3 regions of the Geobacillus thermopakistaniensis genome follow, and region 1 is predicted to be linked to each of the others. Evidence: riboswitches for the same ligand, from Rfam matches in the RefSeq annotation. Region 1 holds a riboswitch; each other region holds the start of a gene.

Evidence for each region. A riboswitch is a leader RNA that binds a small molecule or an ion and turns the genes downstream of it on or off. The one in region 1 is predicted to bind S-adenosylmethionine.
Region 2: linked by a shared signal. The riboswitch ahead of metK (methionine adenosyltransferase) and the one ahead of T260_RS129850 (methionine biosynthesis PLP-dependent protein) in region 1 are both predicted to bind S-adenosylmethionine.
Region 3: linked by a shared signal. The riboswitch ahead of T260_RS130295 (bifunctional homocysteine S-methyltransferase/methylenetetrahydrofolate reductase) and the one ahead of T260_RS129850 (methionine biosynthesis PLP-dependent protein) in region 1 are both predicted to bind S-adenosylmethionine.

The regions. Positions count from the first base shown of each region.
Region 1 is NZ_AYSF01000048.1:108-12,072, reverse strand. Features, by position in the region: gene T260_RS129815 (DUF421 domain-containing protein) at 1-588, shown strand, start outside; gene T260_RS1000000139955 (hypothetical protein) at 609-779, shown strand; gene T260_RS129820 (thioredoxin family protein) at 919-1,239, opposite strand; gene T260_RS129825 (hypothetical protein) at 1,368-1,604, shown strand; gene T260_RS1000000138800 (YjcZ family sporulation protein) at 1,681-1,809, shown strand; gene spoVIF (sporulation-specific transcription regulator SpoVIF) at 1,936-2,193, shown strand; gene T260_RS129835 (GNAT family N-acetyltransferase) at 2,311-2,745, opposite strand; gene T260_RS129840 (YjcG family protein) at 2,747-3,268, opposite strand; gene T260_RS129845 (GTNG_0744 family esterase) at 3,367-4,095, opposite strand; SAM riboswitch class I at 4,282-4,392, shown strand; gene T260_RS129850 (methionine biosynthesis PLP-dependent protein) at 4,594-5,697, shown strand; gene metC (cystathionine beta-lyase) at 5,701-6,882, shown strand; gene T260_RS129860 (LSm family protein) at 6,932-7,141, opposite strand; gene T260_RS129865 (hypothetical protein) at 7,290-7,733, opposite strand; gene T260_RS129870 (glycosyltransferase family 2 protein) at 7,982-8,677, shown strand; gene T260_RS129875 (glycosyltransferase family 4 protein) at 8,680-9,795, shown strand; gene T260_RS129880 (polysaccharide pyruvyl transferase family protein) at 9,792-10,850, shown strand; tRNA gene T260_RS129885 (tRNA-Val) at 10,963-11,034, shown strand; partial or broken gene T260_RS0120210 (UPF0236 family transposase-like protein) at 11,321-11,965, shown strand, end outside.
Region 2 is NZ_AYSF01000028.1:69,608-73,437, reverse strand. Features, by position in the region: gene tbcS (tetraprenyl-beta-curcumene synthase) at 1-539, opposite strand, end outside; gene T260_RS135350 (gamma carbonic anhydrase) at 878-1,426, shown strand; gene metK (methionine adenosyltransferase) at 1,449-2,660, opposite strand; SAM riboswitch class I at 2,790-2,904, opposite strand; gene pckA (phosphoenolpyruvate carboxykinase (ATP)) at 3,123-3,830, shown strand, end outside.
Region 3 is NZ_AYSF01000045.1:34,050-37,879, reverse strand. Features, by position in the region: gene T260_RS130295 (bifunctional homocysteine S-methyltransferase/methylenetetrahydrofolate reductase) at 1-1,808, opposite strand, end outside; SAM riboswitch class I at 1,880-1,982, opposite strand; gene T260_RS130300 (DUF7577 domain-containing protein) at 2,096-2,479, opposite strand; gene T260_RS130305 (ABC transporter ATP-binding protein) at 2,803-3,830, shown strand, end outside.

The DNA of each region.
Region 1 (11,965 bases):
GGCAATTCCACGGTTTTTATTAAAAACGGCAAAATTTTAGAGGAAAACTTGAAACGGGAGAAATATACGGTTGACGAGCTGCTCGAACAGCTGCGCAAAAAAGATGTGTTCCGCGTCGCCGACGTCGAGTTTGCGGTGCTTGAGCCAAACGGCGACTTGAACGTGTTGCTGAAGCGGGAAAAGCAGCCGCTCACCGTCGGAGATGTGTTCCCAAACCCACCGCGGGAAAAAGAGCCGCAAACGGTCATTATGGACGGCATGATTTTGGATGAGCCACTCGCTACGATGGGGCTTGGCCGCGGCTGGCTGAAGGAACAGCTTGACAAACAAGGAGTGGCGATTGAAAATGTGTTTCTCGCCCAAGTCGATTCATACGGACAGCTGACGATCGATTTGTACGATGATAAGATCCAAATTGCCGAGCCGCAGGAGAAAAAGCTGCTCTTGGCCGCGATGAAAAAAGTGCAGGCTGATCTGGAGCTGTATGCGTTGCAGACGAATTCCGAAGAGGCGAAGGCGCTGTATGAACGAAACGCCGCAAAAATGGCAGAGCTTGTGCAAAAAGTCGAACCGCTCTTGCGAAACTGATGACACAGGAGGAAAAGACGATGGAAGACAAACGGATAAAAACGACGGATGAGGAAATTCAAGTCCAATTGAAACCAAACGACCGCTCCGAGCGGACGCGGACGACCGATGAGGAAATTTCGATTGAATTGATGTTTGACAGCCCGCAGCTGACGCGCCAGCCGAAAGACTACGACGAAATTGAATATTGACGGCTTCCGTTTCCACAATCGGCGATCCATAAGGAGCTGTCTGTTCATTCGCATGGCTGTCCGAGAAGGAAAGCTTCCTTCTCGGACAGCCTCTTTTTGTTGCCCTTCTTCTCTGGCGAGGCAAGGATGCCGCCCCGTCTTACTCCGGCAGGGACTGCAAAAAGGCGCGCACCTCTTCCGGCGTTTTGGCGTCAGCGCTGTGCAGATGAGCAATTTTTTTTCCGTTGCGGAAGACAAGCAGGCTCGGGATGCCAAGTACCTGGTATTTCTCGCCAAGTTCCGGAAACTGGTCACGGTCGATTTCAAACCAATCATATTGTCTATAGTCGCGAACGATGTCATCGATGAACATATTGAGGCGCACGCAGTCCGGACACCAAGTTGTGTAAAACTTGATGATCGTTGGTTTATCACCGGAAATGACCGCCTCGAATTGCTCCACTGTTTCAATGCGTTTCACATTCGTTTCCTCCCTTTCATGTTGACGTTCATCTTTACTTTATCATATGGCGAGGCAAAAAAAGAACGGGGATGCCTTCACCTCGGGCAGTCGTTTTTGCATACAACAGTAAGAAAGGGGGGGAAAGTGTGAGCAAAGAACTGGAAAAGGCGCTCGAAGGTTGGGTTGCGTCACGCAAAGAAGGGCATGAAACGTTCATCCGCCTGTTTGAACAATGGGGAAAGGACTTTAACAAACAGTTGCAAGAAATCGAAAAATTGAACAATGGATTTTTAAAAAGTGTGCAAGGCAACTTAGACTACATCGAGCAATGGTTTGCGAAAAAGGAGCGGGAATTTGCCGAGCTGTTCCGCCGATTTGGATGACAAAATGGCCTTTGCGCCCATACGCCCCGCTAAGCCGGTGAATACGATACAGTAAACGGAGAAGGAGGTGCACATTATGATGGGCTTCTGCGGTTATGGTTATCCTTACGGCTACGGCTATGGCGGTGGCTATGGCGGTGGCTTTGTGCTGATTGTCGTGTTGTTCATTTTGTTGATTATTGTCGGCGCGGCATTTGTCGCCTAACGGAAAAAGCGAAAGGGGTACGGGCCGTTTCGGCGCCACGGAGCGGCTCGTATTTTTCTTTCCCTAATTTGATGCACGCCGAGGCGGGAGCATCATACGATATAGCAGGGAGAAGGAGGCGGAACGATGGATCAGCAATTTTTTAAAAACATCGAAAAGAAAACAGGTGTCAATATGAAAGACGTTTTTGAGCTCGCCAACTCGCTGCAAAACGCCAATTTCAGCGATGAAAAAACGGTGCGCCAAGTGGTGAAGCGGGTGGCGCAAATTGCCAACCGGAAAGTGCCAAAAGAACTTGAGGATCAAATCGTCAAGGCGATCGTCCATAACGGCAAGCAAATTGATTTCAATACGATCGCCAATATGCTGAACAACAAAAAGTAAGCAAAAGGGAGCTTGCGTGCGCACAGCTCCCTTTTGCTCTGCTTGGCTCAGGAGAGCGAAACGATGTTCGATGATCCCAAGCCTTGGATCAGTGTAGACGAGGCTGTTCTATGGCCATCATTCGAGCGATTTCACCATCGTGACATGTGGGATGCCGGCGTCCATAAAGACGCCGGAGACGGTCGTATAGCCGAGCTTTTGGTAAAACGGTTCTGCGTGCGTCTGGGCGTTCAGTTTCGCCGTTTTCGCCCCTTTTGTTTTCGCCAGCTGTTCGATCGCTTCCATCACCATCCGTCCGGCGCCGCGGCCGCGGTAGGACGGCAGGACGCAAATGCGCTCGATTTTGCCGACGCCTTCGTCAATGAAACGGAGTCGCCCAGCACCCACCGGTGTTTGGCCATCATACAGGACGAGGTGGAACGAGTCGTCCTCGAATGCGTCGATTTCCTCGTCTTCCGGCACGTTTTGCTCCTCAATGAATACGAGCCGGCGGACGCGCAAGGCGTCTTCGTACAAAGCGCGATCTTGCGTTGTGCCAATCGCAATGTTCATCTCAGACCGTTTCCTTTCCTCCGACGATAAACGTTTCATAGACGGTCCACGAGCCGTTTTCCAGCTGATAGAGAAGATGGAAGCGGTCGACGGTCTCCTCGAAGTGCACATCTTGCAGCTTCAGCTGGCTGTAGACGTCCGCATATTCTGCGCCCGGCAAATCGCGGCCGATCGTAATGTGAGGCACGAACACAAACTCCGGCTTTCCGGCGAACAAGCCGCTGTGCAGTTGTTCATGAAGGCGCTCGAGCACGTCGTTTGGTTCCACCTTCAAATAAATGATGTTGCTTGTCGGGTAAAACGAGCTGAATTTCGTCACTTTGATCGGAATGGGAGGTGTTTCCGCCGCAATGCGGCGCAACTCTTTCGCCATTTTTTTTATTTGCTCCTCATCCGCTTCAAATGGGTATTTCAGCGTAATATGCGGCGGGATGAGGGCGTAATGGCTGTCGTACCGTTTCCGGTACGAGTTGGCGAAGTCCTGAATCCGTTTTGGCGGAAAGATCACAATGCCGTACTTCATTTTGTTTTCCCTCCTTGAACCAGTTCTTTTTCCATGCACAGGAAACGCACGGAATGGATGCGGCGGCTTCGACATCTTTGAAGTTGCTCCGTTTTGTCCTATAATGATAAAACAGCGGCTACGGCCCGGGGTACATCCGGCTGCCAATACGTCCACGCATGGCCGCCTTCGAACTCATGGTACGTATAAGCAAACCGTTTTTCCATAAACAAGTCCCGCGCCATTCGATTCGGGGTGATAAAATCGCGCACATGGCCATCCGTCGTTTTCACCGCTGTTTCCTCTGTGCCAACAGAATGGTAAAGCGAAAGGAGCGATGGATCGCGGAATGAGCGGATGCGCGCCAATACCGAGTCATCGATATAGGGGGACTGCATGGCGATTTTCCCAAATGTATGCGGATACAACAACCCGGCTAGAAGCGACACCGTTCCGCCGAGCGAATCGCCGATCAGCGCCCGGCCTTTGCCCATTTGGTATGTCGGCAGTTCGCGGTCCAAAAACGGGACGAGCTCATGGGCTAAAAAACGAAGGTATGCTTCGTGCTTTCGTCCTTCCGGGTGGTATTTCTCGTAGCGGTCGTTGACGTTCCGATACGGGATGCCGACGACGATCGTCCGGTCGATTGTTCCTTCTGCCATCAGCGTTTCGATGACGGTTTTCATTTTTCCATACATAAAATAATCTTTGCCGTCTTGCGCGATTAATAAAGAATATTTGTAAAGCGGCGAAAAATTGCTTGGCAAGTAGATGAGCAGTTCGATTTCTTCTTGCAGCTCTCTGCTGTACAACTTGCAGTCGCGCATCGTTCCTGTTGCTGTCGCCATGACCATCCTCCATGAAAGCGTAAGTTCATCTGTTATTGTAACATATTTGCGCCCAAAGATGTTAATGAAGGGCTCGAATTTTTCGCGAATTTGCCGAATCGCACCGCTGACAAAAAAATGGCTTGCAAAAACGTGGGGAATGCGTTACATTTTTATTAAATTTAAAAAAATTGAATACGCGTCCCATTCTTATCAAGAGAAGCGGAGGGAACTGGCCCAATGAAGCTTCAGCAACCAGCCGCCCGACGGCCAGGTGCTAAATCCAGCGAATTGAGCATTCAATTCGGCAGATAAGAAGAAGCATGACCCCATGTGTATGGAAAAGTCTTCTTCTTAGAAGACTTTTTTTATTTATTCAAGCGGCCGCTTCCATCAACCGCGAGGCGGTTTCGGACGAAGGCGCTTGGCCTCTGCCCAACGGACAGTGGTGCTTCGTTGGGCATTAAGTGGTCGGCCGTTGATCCATGATGGAATTTTCAGCAGAAGGAGAGAGATGAGATGGAGAAACTGGAGACGTTGTTAGCGCAAATTGGCAACCGGAGCGAAACGGTGACGGGGACGGTCAACCCGCCGGTTTATTTTTCCACCGCCTACCGCCATGCCGGCATCGGAGAGTCGACTGGGTTTGACTACATCCGCACCGGCAACCCCACGCGCAAAATCGTCGAAGAAGCGATCGCGAGACTGGAAGGCGGCGACCAAGGCTATGCGTTCAGCTCCGGCATGGCCGCCATTCAGACGGTGCTCGCCTTGTTTGAGAGCGGAGATGAGTTTCTCGTATCGGCCGACCTTTACGGCGGCACGTACCGCCTGTTTGAGCGCGGCTGGCGCAAGTATGGTCTTGGATTCCATTACGTCGATTTTGCTGATCTCGCTGCGGTGGAAGCGTGTATCACCGAAAAAACGAAAGCGATTTTCCTGGAAACACCGACGAACCCGCTTATGCATGAGACCGATATCCGCGCCGTCTCCGAATTCGCCAAGCGGCATGGGCTTTTGTTGATCGTTGACAACACGTTTTATACACCGGTGCTTCAACGCCCGATCGAACAAGGCGCCGATATTGTCATCCACAGCGCCACGAAATATTTAGGCGGCCATAACGACGTGTTGGCTGGCCTTGTCGTCGCCAAGGGCGAGGAGCTCTGTCAACGCCTGGCCGAGTATCAGAACGCCATCGGCGCGGTTTTGTCGCCGTTTGATTCGTGGCTGTTGATTCGCGGGATGAAAACGCTGGCGCTAAGGATGCGCCAGCATGAAGAAAACGCCAAGCGCATCAGCGCCTTTTTGCGCGAACATGAAGATGTTACAGACGTCTTATATCCAGGAAGAGGCGGGATGCTGTCGTTCCGGATTGCCGATGAAAAGTGGGTGAACGGGTTTTTAAAAAGCTTGCGCCTCATTACGTTCGCGGAAAGCCTGGGCGGAGTCGAAAGCTTTATTACGTACCCAGCGACGCAGACGCATGCGGACATTCCTGAGGAAATCCGCATCCAAAACGGTATTTGCAACCGGCTGCTCCGTTTCTCGGTCGGCATTGAGCACGCTGACGATTTGATCGCCGATTTGGCGCAGGCATTGAAAAACATGAAAGAGGTGTAAGCGATGGAACAGGAATGGGCGTTTTCGACGAAACTGCTCCATAACGAATGGAAAGTCGACCGCGAAACGGGGGCGGTGAGCGTGCCGATCCAGCACGCCTCCACGTTCCATCAGTTCGATTTCGATTCATTCGGCAAATACGACTACAGCCGCTCCAGCAACCCGACGCGCGAGGCGCTTGAGGAAACGATCGCGGCGTTAGAAGGCGGAACGCGCGGGTTTGCGTTCGCCTCTGGCATGGCGGCTATTTCAACGGCGTTTTTGCTTCTCTCAAAAGGCGACCACGTGCTCGTGACCGAAGACGTCTACGGCGGCACGTACCGGATGATTACGGAGGTGCTCGGCCGCTTTGGCATTGAATATACGTTTGTCGATATGACCGATTTAAACGCAGTGGCGGAAAACATCCGGCCGAACACGAAAGTCATTTATATGGAAACGCCGTCCAATCCATTGTTAAAAGTGACCGATATTCAAGGCGTCGTCAAGTTGGCGAAGGCGCATGGCTGTTTGACATTCTTGGATAATACGTTCATGACGCCGGCGTTGCAGCGGCCGCTTGATCTTGGAGTCGATGTCGTCCTTCACAGCGCCACGAAATTTTTAGCCGGCCATAGCGACGTCGTCGCCGGGCTGGCGGTCGTGAAAGACGAGGAATTGGGAAAAGAATTGTACAAACTGCAAAACGCGTTTGGCGCCGTCCTTGGCGTCCAAGATGCGTGGCTTGTGCTGCGGGGATTAAAAACGCTCCACGTTCGGCTGAAGCAGTCGTCTGAATCAGCGGCCGCCATCGCCAAGTATTTGGCTTGTCATCCAAAGGTCGAAAAAGTGTATTATCCGGGGCTGGAGAACCACCCAGGCCATGACATCCAGCGCCATCAGGCGGCCGGGTTTGGCGCTGTGCTGTCGTTCCGTTTAGCCGATGAAGAAGCGGCTCGGACGTTCGTCCGAAACGTCCGCTTGCCGGTGTTTGCTGTCAGCCTTGGGGCGGTCGAGTCAATTTTATCGCACCCAGCGAAAATGTCGCATGCGGCGATGCCAAAAGAAGAGAGGCTCCGGCGCGGCATTACCGACGGCTTGTTGCGGCTGAGCGTCGGGCTTGAGGATGTCAACGATTTGATCGCCGATTTTGAGCAGGCGTTGTCGTTTGTCAATGAGCATCCATCGGTCGTTCCGACGCGGTAACGACAAAGGTATGCATCGTTTCGGCGGATGCATACCTTTGTTTTTTTCGTTACACTTCCCGAACAAAGTTGACGGCTGTCAGCGGAATGAGCACCGTGCGCGTTTCCCGCTCGTATCCGCCCGCTTCCGCCCTAAGCTCGATCGTTCCGTCCTCGACATCGGTGAGTCGTCCCTCTATTAAGTTGTTGTCCGTCGCGACTTGGATCGTTTCCCCGATGAGGCGGCGGAGCTGCTCTTCGAATGTGGTCGCAAAGTCCATTGTCTCCTCCCTCCTTTCAGTCTAAAAGGCCGGTGATTTAAGGAGAAATACTGCTCTCCAACAGTGTTTCTCAAATTGAAAAACCTTGCAACACCATCACTTCATTCCTTGTGATTTCTCATAAATCGAGCGAATCCATTGTTTTTCATCAGCCTTCTAAACGGGTGATGGCTTGAATGCTGGCAAACGGAATGTAAACGAAACGCCCGAGCGCATCCTCAAGCACGGCATAATCGTTTCGGACGGCGATGACTGTGCCGCTCACCGGGCCGAAATTGACCGTAATTTCTACTCTCTCCCCAATCAAGTCCTCGAGCTCGTCGCCAATATCTTCCGCGGGTGGCGCCCCTGTGCGCAACTCGGTCAAAATGGCTTGCAACAGTTCGCGCTCGTCCTCCAAAATGTCCCGCTGTTCTTGCTCCTCATCAAGAATGCGGCGCAAAATTCGTTCGGCATCTTCCCCGTGATCGGCGATGGCTTCTAATAGAGAGACAATTTGTTCGACGGCCGAATCATCCAAATCTAGTTTTTCAAGCCATTTGCGGATCTTTTTCAGCTCTTTCACTGCTTCGCGCAAATGTTTATGTCCCAACGCCTCTTCCTCCTTCCTTTTCTTCCATTCGTTAACTACGTTATGCACCGCTCTTTCATTCGACACGGGTGCGTATCCGAGGAAGAAAGAACGATTTTTTTAGCCACGGGCATGGGGAAAACGGTTGAACTTTGTCGGGGGAATGACAGGTAAATGATAGGACAATTCTACTGTTTTCCTAAAAAATCAACGATTGCCTCTCACCGTTAAGAGAAAAAATGGATATATAGTGGATGAGGTGATTGATGATGGTGCCAGAGCGAAAAAAAGACTTCATCAGCGTCGTCATTCCGTGTTATAACGCATCCCGTTATATTGAGGACTGCCTAAATGGGCTGTTCAATCAAACATATCGCCAGTTTGAAGCGATTATTGTCGATGACGGATCGGACGATGGGAGCGAAGAAGTCGTGAAGCGGTGGATGAACGACCATTCCCCGTTCTTCCCGGTCGTCTATATCAAACTCCCGCGCAACGTCGGTTTTGCCGGGGCGCTCAATGTCGGCTACTTTTTAAGCAAAGGTGAGTACATCGCTGTCCATGACGCCGACGATATTTCCCATCCGGAGCGGTTCGAAAAACAATGGAAATTTTTGAACGAGCACCCGCACATCGCTTTAATCGGCACGAATTACGCCGCCTTTCCCGACGGACACTTCGACCGAAAGACGCCCGCCAACTGGCTCGCTTACGGGCGCGACATCCGCCGCGTCTATGCGGAAGGGAAACATTGCATTTGCCACGGCACGATCATGTTCCGCGGCGCCGTGTTTGACCAACTCGGCGGGCCGACAAGGCGGATTCGCGGCGCCGAAGATTATGAGTTTATTGTCAAATGTTTAAACGCCAAGCTGGAAGTGGAAAATTTGCCTGACATTTTGTACTACTACCGCAGCCATCCGCAACAGCGCTCGCGCCAGTTTTATAAGAAAGGAGGGAGCTGATCATGCGCGTATTCATGGTGCTAGATGGCCTTGACTTTGGAGGAACGGAAACGCACGCCTTCAGCCTAGCGAAAGAAATGGCCGCCCGCGGCGTTCATGTGGCCGTCGCCGCCCGCGGCGGGTCACTGGCCGATCGTTTTAGGGAAGCCGGCTGTTCAATTTATTTCATCGATTTTCCAACAGCGATCGAGATAGACGAACAACGGAAAGAACAGCTCATTCAGCAGCTTGAGGCGGTGATGAAGAAGGAAAACATCTCGATCGTTCATGCCCACCAGACGCCATCCGGCATCCTCGCTGCCACCGCTGCGCGCCGCCGCGGCATCCCGGTCGTCTTTACCGCCCATGGCACGTACTATCCGCCAGCCGAGCTTGAAGAGATGCTCCGTCTTGCTTCTGCTGCGATTGCTGTCAGTCCGCCCGTCGAGCGGCATATTGTCCCGCTCATTTCCAAACGGGTTCTCATCCCGAACGGCATTGACACGAACGAGTTTGCCCCGCTCGGCCGCGGAGGGCGGCAGACGCTTGGCATCCCGGACGACGCCTTGGTCATCGTCTATAGCAGCCGCCTCGCCTGGGCGAAAGCTGGCATTTGTTTTATGTTTTTAAAAGCGTGCAAAGATGTCAAACGGCTGTTTCCGAACTTGCACGCCGTCGTTGTCGGAGACGGCCCGCGCTTTTCTGACGTGCAGAGCCTTGTCCGTCTCATTCACCAAACGTGCCGCGAGTCGTTTCTCCATCTCGTTGGCGAACAAAGCGATATGGCTGTGTATTACTCACTCGCTGACGTTGTTGTCGGCACCGGCCGTGTCGCTCTAGAAGCGATGGCATGCGGCAAACCGGTGCTCGCCGCTGGCAACCACGGCTACTTCGGCGTTGTCGAGCCAAGCGGTTATGCCGAAGCATGGGAGTGTTACTTTGGCGATCACGGCTCGCGCCAAGGGTGCAGCCGCTATCTTCTTTCCCAAGACTTAAAACGGCTGCTTGCCTCCCCCTCATACCGCGAACAACTAGGCACGGCCGGACGGGAGTGGGTGAGACAGCAGTTTCATATCAAAACGTGTGTCGACCAAGTGCTTGGCGTATATGCATCCTTGTTGAAAGGGGAATCGTCATGATGAAAAAGGTGTTGTATATCGGTTGGATCGGCTTTCAAAACGTAGGCGACGAGCTGTTATGGAATCTTTTTGCCTCCTATGCCCGCCAATACGCCCCGGACGTTCAAATCATCCCATCGACGCCCAAGGTCAACTGGAAAGATACGAGCCCGTACGACGCCGTCGTGCTCGGCGGCGGTTCGCTCTTGCTTCCAGGCTACATGGCCGTTTTGCAAGAGGCGCACGAAGCTGGAAAACCAATATGGATATGGGGAAGCGGCATTGACTGGATCGGTGAAGCTGAAACCGACGCCTTGTGTGCAGGCGCTAAGCCAGCGCTTCACCGCCACTTTTCCGCCAACGACGTCGAGCTGTTCCGCACCGTCCTCGCCTCGGCCGCCTTTGCCGGCATTCGCGGCCCGCTCAGCGAAGCGGTATTAAAAACGTTAGGCGCCTATCCTGCAAACGTCCGCGTCATCGGCGATCCAGGGCTGTTATTGCAGACTCCCGCCTCAGCCGAACCGCCAAACAAAGAAAAAACGATCGGCATCAACTGGGGGACGACATACAATCGCCTATTCGGCCAACACGAAACACTCGTCGAAGACACCCTCGCCCGCGCTGCCAAAATGTGGATCGCCTCCGGCTACCGGATTCACTTGTACATCGTCTGGCCGAACGACCGCTCCGCCTGCGAGCGGCTGTACAAAAAAATTAACTGCCCGGAGCGCGTCACCTTCGACCGCGCACTATATGACGAACGGCAGTTCATCGAGCGGCTTCAGCCTCTTGCCGCCACCGTCAACTTCAAACTCCACGCTAATTTGTTGTCCCTGGCCGCCGGCGTCCCGGCCGTCATGCTCGGCTACCGGTTTAAAGTGTTCGACTTCGCCGCCTTGCTCGGCCTTGACCGGTATGTCGTCTCGACCGCGAGCCCGCAGCTTGAAACAGATTTGATCGACACCGTCGCCCTCGCGGAACAACACCGCCGCCGGATCATGGAACAATACGAAACCGCCCGCCGCCAGTACATTCCGCTCTTGCTCGAGCCGTTTGAGCGCGGGTTGTTTCGATAAGGGGGAGGCGCGGGCTTTCCCTTTTTTCATGATGAACACTAATTTTTTTAAAAAAGTGTTTGACAAACGAGGAAGGCATATATATAATAAAAAATGTGTTTGAAAGCGATATGACCTGTTAGCTCAGTGGGAGAGCACTTCCTTGACAGGGAAGGGGTCGGGGGTTCAAGTCCCTCACAGGTCATCACAAAACACCTCGATCTCGATGGAGATCGAGGTGTTTTTTTATTGCCCCGCCGCCTATGCGAACACAAAGTGTGAGTAAAATATTTGTGGGTGAAATTCAGGAAGGATCCCCGACGAGCGTAGCGAATTTTTGTTCGCCACGCTCGTCGGGGCCACCAATCCAAAAACAAATCTCATGTAAAAAGGACTCTCTCCCTGCTATGATGGTGATGACCAACATCCATAAAACAGGAGGGAGGGAGTCCATGAAACATCTTACCACATAATGGCCCCTATTAAAAGAGTTGGAGGAGCAATTAGTAAGAACTCTTCAAAAGGTGTTCGCTGTCTTGTTGGCCGCCCTTTTGGAGGAGATTGATCAACAACTGGCGGAAGCGCGGGACAAGCGGCGGTATCAGCTGAAAGATAAACGGCCGACCACGATCCAAACGCTGTTTGGAGAAGTGGCGTTCCGTCGGAACGACTACTATGATCGACAAACAGGGGCCTATACCTTCTTGCTGGATGCCGAACTGGGCTTTGATGGAGCGCAGTCGATCAGTCCGTGCCTCGAGGAAACGGCGGTCGAGTTGGCCGTGGAGTGCTCTTCCTATCGCAAAGCAGCTCGCACACTCGAGTCGATCGTGGGGTATGCGGTCCTCAGCCATGAGGCGATTCGCCAGTTGGTGCTCGAGGCCCCTGTCTCGCTGCATCGCCCTGTTTCTCAACGGCACGGCCGAGTGCTGTTTGTCGAGGCGGAAGGACTCTGTTTCCCGCCAGGGGAAAGGGAAACGAGCGAAAGAAGAGAAAATCTTGGCGATTCACGAGGGATGGAAACGAAACGGGTCGCAGCTTGAGCTGGTGAACCGGCGCTGCTGCCCCCATGAAGGGACGGGGACGTGTGGAAACGGTTTGAAGAGTGGCTGATGAAGGAATATGCCTATGACCCG
Region 2 (3,830 bases), on a different contig from region 1:
ACTTGCAAGTCGCAATAATATCCGGCCAATTCATGCAAAAATGGGGCGATCGTCTCATAATGGCGCACCGTCTCGAGCACCTCTTGGCACGTGCGGACGAGCGCCGGCAAATAGCCGCCGTCTTCCTGTTCGCGGCGATGACGGTAATAGTTCGACGGCTCTGCTCCGATCGTCAAAGCGTCCGGCATCGAATCGTGCAAGGCGCGAAAGTCGAGCGGATCGAGCGAGGTGCTGCGGTCGCACAAATTATCCAAATAATCGCTGATCGTCTGGTAAGCAACGATAAAGCGGATGCAATCCTCCATGTTTTCTCCGGCCAAGAGCGCCAAAATGGAGCCGCCTTCGCAATGGAACGTTTTCGAAGCGATGCTCGCGAGCGCCTGGCGCCGCAATTCCGGGTCGGGAATGCGCTCGGCCTGGCGCCGCCAATAGGCAAGCTCGCGGTGGACAAGCGGAAGCACGTCACGATACACCATTTTCATCAAGGCGATGGGGTTTTTCGGAATGTTCAATCGGCTCACCTCAGGTGCAAACACCATGGTCTCGTCTCCTAGCATTTCCATCTTATCGGCAACCAAAATCGTTTCGCGTCTGAACAGCTTGCGATCTCGTCTTCCAGTATTGCCATCAATGCGGCCGGGGCAAACCATAAAAGGGTTGGCGACGGAATGAAAAAGCCGCTCAACAACGGTTCTTCTCACGTTGAGAAGCTTTGTGAAATCGGATCTTCTTCCCCGATCCCAACCACTCATCGGGCGAAACGAAACGTTTTTCACCAATCCCGATTAGGCGCGCTCGCTTTCGTTGGCGATTTGGACGCAGCGTTGTACAATACATGGTGAACGATCGATTTTGCAACAGAAAGGAACGAACGCCCATGATTTACCCATACAAAGGCAAAACGCCGCAAATTGCCGCCTCCGCCTTTATCGCCGACTATGTGACGATCACCGGCGATGTCGTGATCGGCGAAGAGACAAGCATTTGGTTCAATACCGTCATTCGCGGCGATGTGGCGCCAACGGTGATTGGCAACCGGGTCAATATTCAAGATAACTCAATTTTGCATCAAAGTCCAAACAATCCGCTTATCATTGAGGACGGGGTGACGGTCGGCCATCAAGTCATTTTGCACAGCGCCATCGTTCGCAAAAACGCGCTCATCGGCATGGGCTCAATCATTTTGGACCGCGCGGAAATCGGGGAAGGCGCGTTTATCGGCGCCGGCAGTTTAGTGCCGCCGGGCAAAAAAATTCCGCCCAACACGCTCGCCCTCGGCCGGCCGGCGAAAGTCGTCCGCGAACTGACGGAAGACGATATCCGCGAAATGGAGCGCATCCGCCGCGAATATGTCGAGAAAGGGCAGTATTACAAAGCGCTGCAGCAACAGCGGACATCGTGCGCCGACAAAAAAGAGCTGCCGTGATCAGGCAGCTCTTTTTCTTTCATCACTTGTCCGCCAACGCCAGCGCTTGTTCTTTCAACAAGGCGGCTTTGTCGGTGCGCTCCCACGGCAGGTCGATGTCCGTACGCCCAAAATGGCCGTAAGCAGCCGTCTGTTTGTAAATCGGGCGGCGAAGGTCGAGCATTTTGATGATGCCCGCCGGGCGGAGATCGAAGTTGTTGCGCACGACTTCAATCAAAATGTCTTCCGACACTTTGCCGGTGCCGAACGTATCGATCGAAATCGAAACTGGGCGAGCGACGCCGATCGCGTAGGCAAGCTGCACTTCGCATTTGTCGGCCAGTCCTGCCGCGACGATGTTTTTCGCGACATAGCGGGCCGCATACGCCGCCGAGCGGTCGACTTTCGTCGGATCTTTGCCCGAGAACGCGCCACCGCCGTGGCGGGCGTAGCCGCCGTACGTATCGACGATGATTTTGCGCCCCGTCAACCCAGCATCCCCTTGCGGACCGCCGATGACAAACCGTCCTGTCGGGTTGATGAAATATTTCGTGTTCTCATCAAGCAGCTCCGCGGGCACGACCGGCTTGATGACCTGCTCTTTAATGTCGCGCTGGATTTGCTCTTGCGTAATTTCCGGATGGTGCTGCGCGGAAACGACGATCGTATCGACGCGCACCGGTTTGCCGTTTTCATCGTATTCGATCGTCACTTGCGTTTTCCCGTCCGGCCGCAAGTACGGCAAGACGTCCGTTTTGCGCACTTCCGCCAATCGGCGCGCCAAGCGGTGCGCAAGCGAAATCGGCATCGGCATCAATTCTTCCGTCTCATTGCAGGCGAACCCAAACATCAATCCTTGGTCGCCGGCGCCGATCGCTTCGATTTCCTCGTCAGTCATCTGACCTTCGCGCGCCTCGAGCGCCCGGTCCACCCCCATCGCAATGTCCGGCGATTGTTCGTCAATCGATGTCAGCACCGCGCACGTATCGGCGTCAAATCCGTATTTGGCGCGCGTGTAGCCGATCTCCCGGACCGTATCGCGGACGATGCGCGGAATGTCCACGTATGTTGATGTCGTGATTTCCCCGCTCACGAGCACCAGCCCGGTCGTAACGCTCGTTTCGCAGGCGACGCGGGCGTTTGGATCTTTTTCCAAAATGGCATCCAAAATGGCGTCAGAAATTTGGTCGCAAATTTTATCCGGATGTCCTTCCGTCACAGACTCTGAAGTAAACAAGCGGCGTTTGGCTGACATTCGGTTTGTTTCCTCCTCTTGGCATAATGTGGCGACACGGAACTCATTTCCCTTTTTCCCTTCGCAATATAAAAAACCTTTCCTGTAACGGCTGAGGAAAGGTCATGGCAATCGTATTGCTTCCTTTCACTCTTATCGTTCAAGGACTGCGCCTTGCCACAGGTTAGCACCATTTCACACATGTACAGTTGTGACGGTTGCTGGGCTTCATCGGGCCTGTCCCTCCACCGGCTCGGGATAAGAGTATCCGTTCAATGACTTATCTTATCGCAACGGAATCGGCAAAGTCAACTATCAAAATTCATTTTTTATCATTTCCAGCCGCGAAAATTCTTTCCTCAAGGAAACCAACACATTGGGCAAAATAAAGTTTGAAAAACCCACACAATTAGTATGGACTATTAATAAAAATGTGTTATACTATTTTCAAGAGTGATTACAAAAAGAAGGCAGGTTTTGAATATGGGGATCGCAAACATGACGAATAAGCTTGATTTATTGCTGCAAAAACCGTACGTGCATCATCAACTGTCCGTCGCCGAGCTCGTCGAGAAAGTCCTGCAACGGAACGAAGGACGGCTGACGCACACCGGAGCCGTCGCGGTGACAACCGGCAAGTACACAGGGCGGTCGCCGAAAGACAAATACATCGTCGAAGAACCGTCAACGAAGCAAACGATCGACTGGGGCGCGGTCAACCAGCCGATGTCTCCGGAGACGTTTGATAAACTGTACGACAAAGTGCTCGACTATTTAATGAAGAAAGATGAACTGTTCGTGTTTAAAGGCTTTGCCGGCGCCGATCCGAAATACCGGCTGCCGATTCAAGTCGTCAACGAATTCGCCTGGCACAACTTGTTCGTCCATCAGCTGTTCATCCGGCCGAACGCCGAAGAGCTCGCCGCGCATGAGCCGCAATTCACCGTCATTTGCGCGCCGAACTTTAAAGCCGACCCGAAAGTTGACGGCACGCGCTCGGAAGCGTTCATCATCATCTCGTTTGAACGGCGCACCGTGTTGATCAGCGGCACCGAGTATGCCGGCGAAATGAAAAAATCGATTTTCTCGGTGATGAACTATTTGCTGCCGGAACAAGGCATCCTGCCGATGCACTGCTCGGCCAACGTCGGCCAGGAAGGCGACGTCGCCCTCTTTTTCGGCTTGTCGGGA
Region 3 (3,830 bases), on a different contig from region 1:
TTTTCGTGAATGTAGCGGACAAGCTCGACCGTCATGTCGTAGCGCAAGAACGGCGTGATCAAATAAATGCCGTTAAACAAATCAAACGCAGCGTCAATGAGCGATTTGGCGATAGCGATGCCTTCCTTGGCTGCTTGCACCGGGTCGCCGCCGCACGCCGCCATGCGGGCGCGAATCTCGTCAGAGAGCGTAATGCCCGGCACTTCATGATGCAAAAAGTCGGCGTTGCGCGCGCTCACAAGTGGCATAATGCCGATGTAAATCGGCGTGTCAAGATGCTTGGTCGCTTCGTGCACTTCAACGATTTTCTCTTCCGAGTAAATCGGCTGGGTCAAGAAATAGTGGGCGCCGCATTGAATTTTTTTCTCCATTCGCTCAACTGCTTTATCCAAATGGCGGACGTTCGGGTTGAACGCAGCGCCGATCGAGAAGTTCGTTTTTTGCCCAAGCGGTTTGCCCGAGTACGACAGCCCTTCGTTAAACTGGCGGATCAAGCGGATCAAATCGAACGATGATAAATCATACACCGACGTTGCTCCTGGGAAGTCGCCGATTTTCGACGGGTCGCCGGTAATGGCGAGCACGTCGGTGATGCCGAGCGTATGCAAGCCCATCAAATGCGACTGCAAGCCGATCAAATTGCGATCGCGGCATGTAATATGCACAAGCGGGCGGATGCCGAGCTGCTCCTTGATGATCGTGGCGACAGCGGCGTTGCTGATGCGCGGCGTGGCGAGCGAGTTGTCGGCCAACGTCAGCGCATCGATGCCGGCGTCATGGAGCGCTTTCGCCCCAGCAAGAAACTTGTCAATCCCCAATTTTTTCGGCGGATCCAGCTCCACAATGACCGAGCGGCGCGTGCGGGCAAGCTCGGGAAGGGGAGATGGGGCGGGCCGATCCGCTTGCACTGATACAGACACCGCGCGCCGTTTCACCGTTTTTTCCGTCACCGGCGTTCGGTCGGAGAGCGCTTTTGCCATCGCTGCGATATGCTTCGGCGTCGTGCCGCAGCACCCGCCGATCAAGCGCACCCCTTGGTCGCGGAACGCTTTGGCTGTTTCCTCGAAATATTCAGCGTTCGTCTCATAGACAAGCCGGCCATCGCGGTAATCCGGGAGGCTCGCGTTCGGATACGCCGACAAAAATGCCTGCTTCGGCAGCGGCACTTCCTCGAGCGACCGAAGCATATGATATGGACCGAGACGACAGTTCAGTCCGACGACATCGGCCCCGAGCGCCTCTAGGCGGGCAAGGGCGTCCGCGAGCGGCGTGCCATCTTGCAAGACGCCGACTTCATGGAGCGAGACGTGAGCGATAATCGGCAAGTCGGTCTCTTTGCGGGCGATGGCAAGCACCGTCTCCAACTCTTCCAAATCGTAATACGTCTCGAGCAGCACGCCGTCGACTCCTTCAGCCAGCAGGACAAACAGCTGCTCGCGAAACGTCCGTTTCACTTCTTCGAGCGTGACGACGCTTTTGTTTAACGTGCGCAGCCCCCCGATCGTCCCGAGCACGTACGCCCGCCCGTTCGCCGCTTGCCTGGCGAGCCGCACCGCCGCGCGGTTGATGGCCGGCACCTCATCTTCAAGGCCGTAGCGGGCGAGTTTCACATAGTTGGCGCCGTATGTATTCGTCTGAATGACGTCGGCGCCCGCGGCGATATACGCTTCATGAATATGGACGATTTCATCTGGATTGGATAGATTCAATTCTTCAAAACAACGGTCAATGCCGTGCGAATATAAAAGCGTTCCCATCGCCCCGTCGGCGATGAGAATGCGCTCTTTCAACTTATCCAGCAATCCCACGTTCGATTCCCCCGTTTCTCCGTAGTAAAAGAAAAAAGCCTTCTATAAGAAGAAGACTTTTCATTCGCTTCTTCTTATCTTCCAGGCTTCCGCCTGTCTGGATTTAGCACCTTGGCCGCGGGCCAGGTTGCTGAGGGTTCACCGGGCCAGTCCCTCCCCCTCTCTTGATAAGAATGTCCGTATGCAATTGTGCGGCAGCGTTTTGATGATTACTATATAATTTAATGTATTTTTCGAAATTATTCAATACGGTGAAGCGAGGAAATTTCAAAAAAGAATTTCTCGGATCAACGGAGAAGCTCTTTTCCACATTGGGGGCAAAATTGGAAATTGTGCTGCACATGCCCGCCGCAATGAGGGCAATGCTTGTTTGGCTGTTTATGGCTTCCAAATCGGACGTTCAGCGGGTCGGGCTCTTCCTCGCTGTCGACAATGTCCAATAAGGACATGCGTTGTTTTCCCGTCGCATTTTTGTAATGGTAAAACGCTTGAAATACGCCGATGGCGATGACGACAAGGCCGAAAAACGGAAAAAAGCGGGCGGCGGGAAACGGCGAGTCCGCGGTGATGGAGAATGCCATCACCATCCAAAAGATGCCGAACAACACAGCGGCGATGCTGCCGAAGAGTCCTTGCATCGACGGACCGCGGCCGGGTTTGATGCTTTTCAATTTCATTCCTCCCTAACAGAATTCATAGATATATTATAATAGAAAAAATTGGTTTTTTCCATGTTCACATAGAAACGTTTGAGCCGATAGAGGCAAAAATATTAGATTTTTAATTGGATTTATTTTTCAATACCTTGATTATGTCTTGTAAGAGAGGAAAACGGGCGGTATGTTGCCTTATCAATTGCATCATCGACCATTTTTCGCTTCTTAAGCATTGGCATGGGTGGGAAGACCGTTCAACGATCGTTTTGTCATTGCACTTTCATTGTCTCTATGTTCTAATTAGGAATGATGGAGATGAAGAAGACGGGGGGCTGAAAGTGAACGGAGAAATCATCCGCTTCGAGCGAGTGACGAAGGAATACGACGGCGCAGCCGTACTGGATGATGTCAGTTTTGCGATGGAGCGCGGGAAGTTTTATACGCTGCTTGGACCATCGGGTTGTGGGAAGACAACGATTTTGCGGCTGATTGCCGGGTTTATCGAGCCGACGGAAGGAACGATTTATTTCCACGGAAAGCCGATTCAAAACGTCCCGCCGAACAAACGGCAAGTCAACACTGTTTTTCAAGACTATGCATTGTTCCCTCATCTCGATGTGTTTGAAAACGTTGCGTTTGGTTTGCGCGTGAAAAAGATGAAAGAAACCGACATTCGCGAGAAAGTGAGGGAAGCGCTTCGGTTTGTCAACTTAGACGGCTATGAGCGCCGCCGCATTCAAGAAATGTCAGGCGGCCAGCGTCAGCGCGTCGCCATTGCCCGGGCGATTGTCAATGAACCTGAGGTGCTGCTCTTGGATGAACCGCTGTCAGCCTTGGATTTGAAACTGCGCACGGAAATGCAGTATGAACTTCGTGAATTGCAGCGCCGATTGGGCATTACGTTTATTTTTGTCACGCATGATCAAGAAGAAGCGCTGGCGATGTCCGATTACATTTTTGTTCTGAATAAAGGGAAAATTCAGCAGTTTGGGACGCCGAAAGACATTTACGACGAGCCTGTCAATCGATTCGTCGCCGATTTCATTGGCGAATCGAACATTTTGTCAGGGCGCATGATCGACGATTTCCTCGTCGAATTTGCCGGCAAACAGTTTGCGTGTGTTGACCGCGGCTTCGCGCCAAACGAACCGGTCGATGTCGTCATCCGCCCGGAAGATTTGGAGCTCGCGGCGCCGGAAGACGGGCAGATCGTCATCCGCGTCGATTCGCTCTTATTCCGCGGTGTCCATTATGAAATTTGCGGCTATGACGAAAACGGCAACGAATGGCTTGTCCATTCGACGAAAAAGGCCGAAGTCGGGGAAACGGTCGGCCTTCGTTTTGAACCGGAAGCGATTCACGTCAT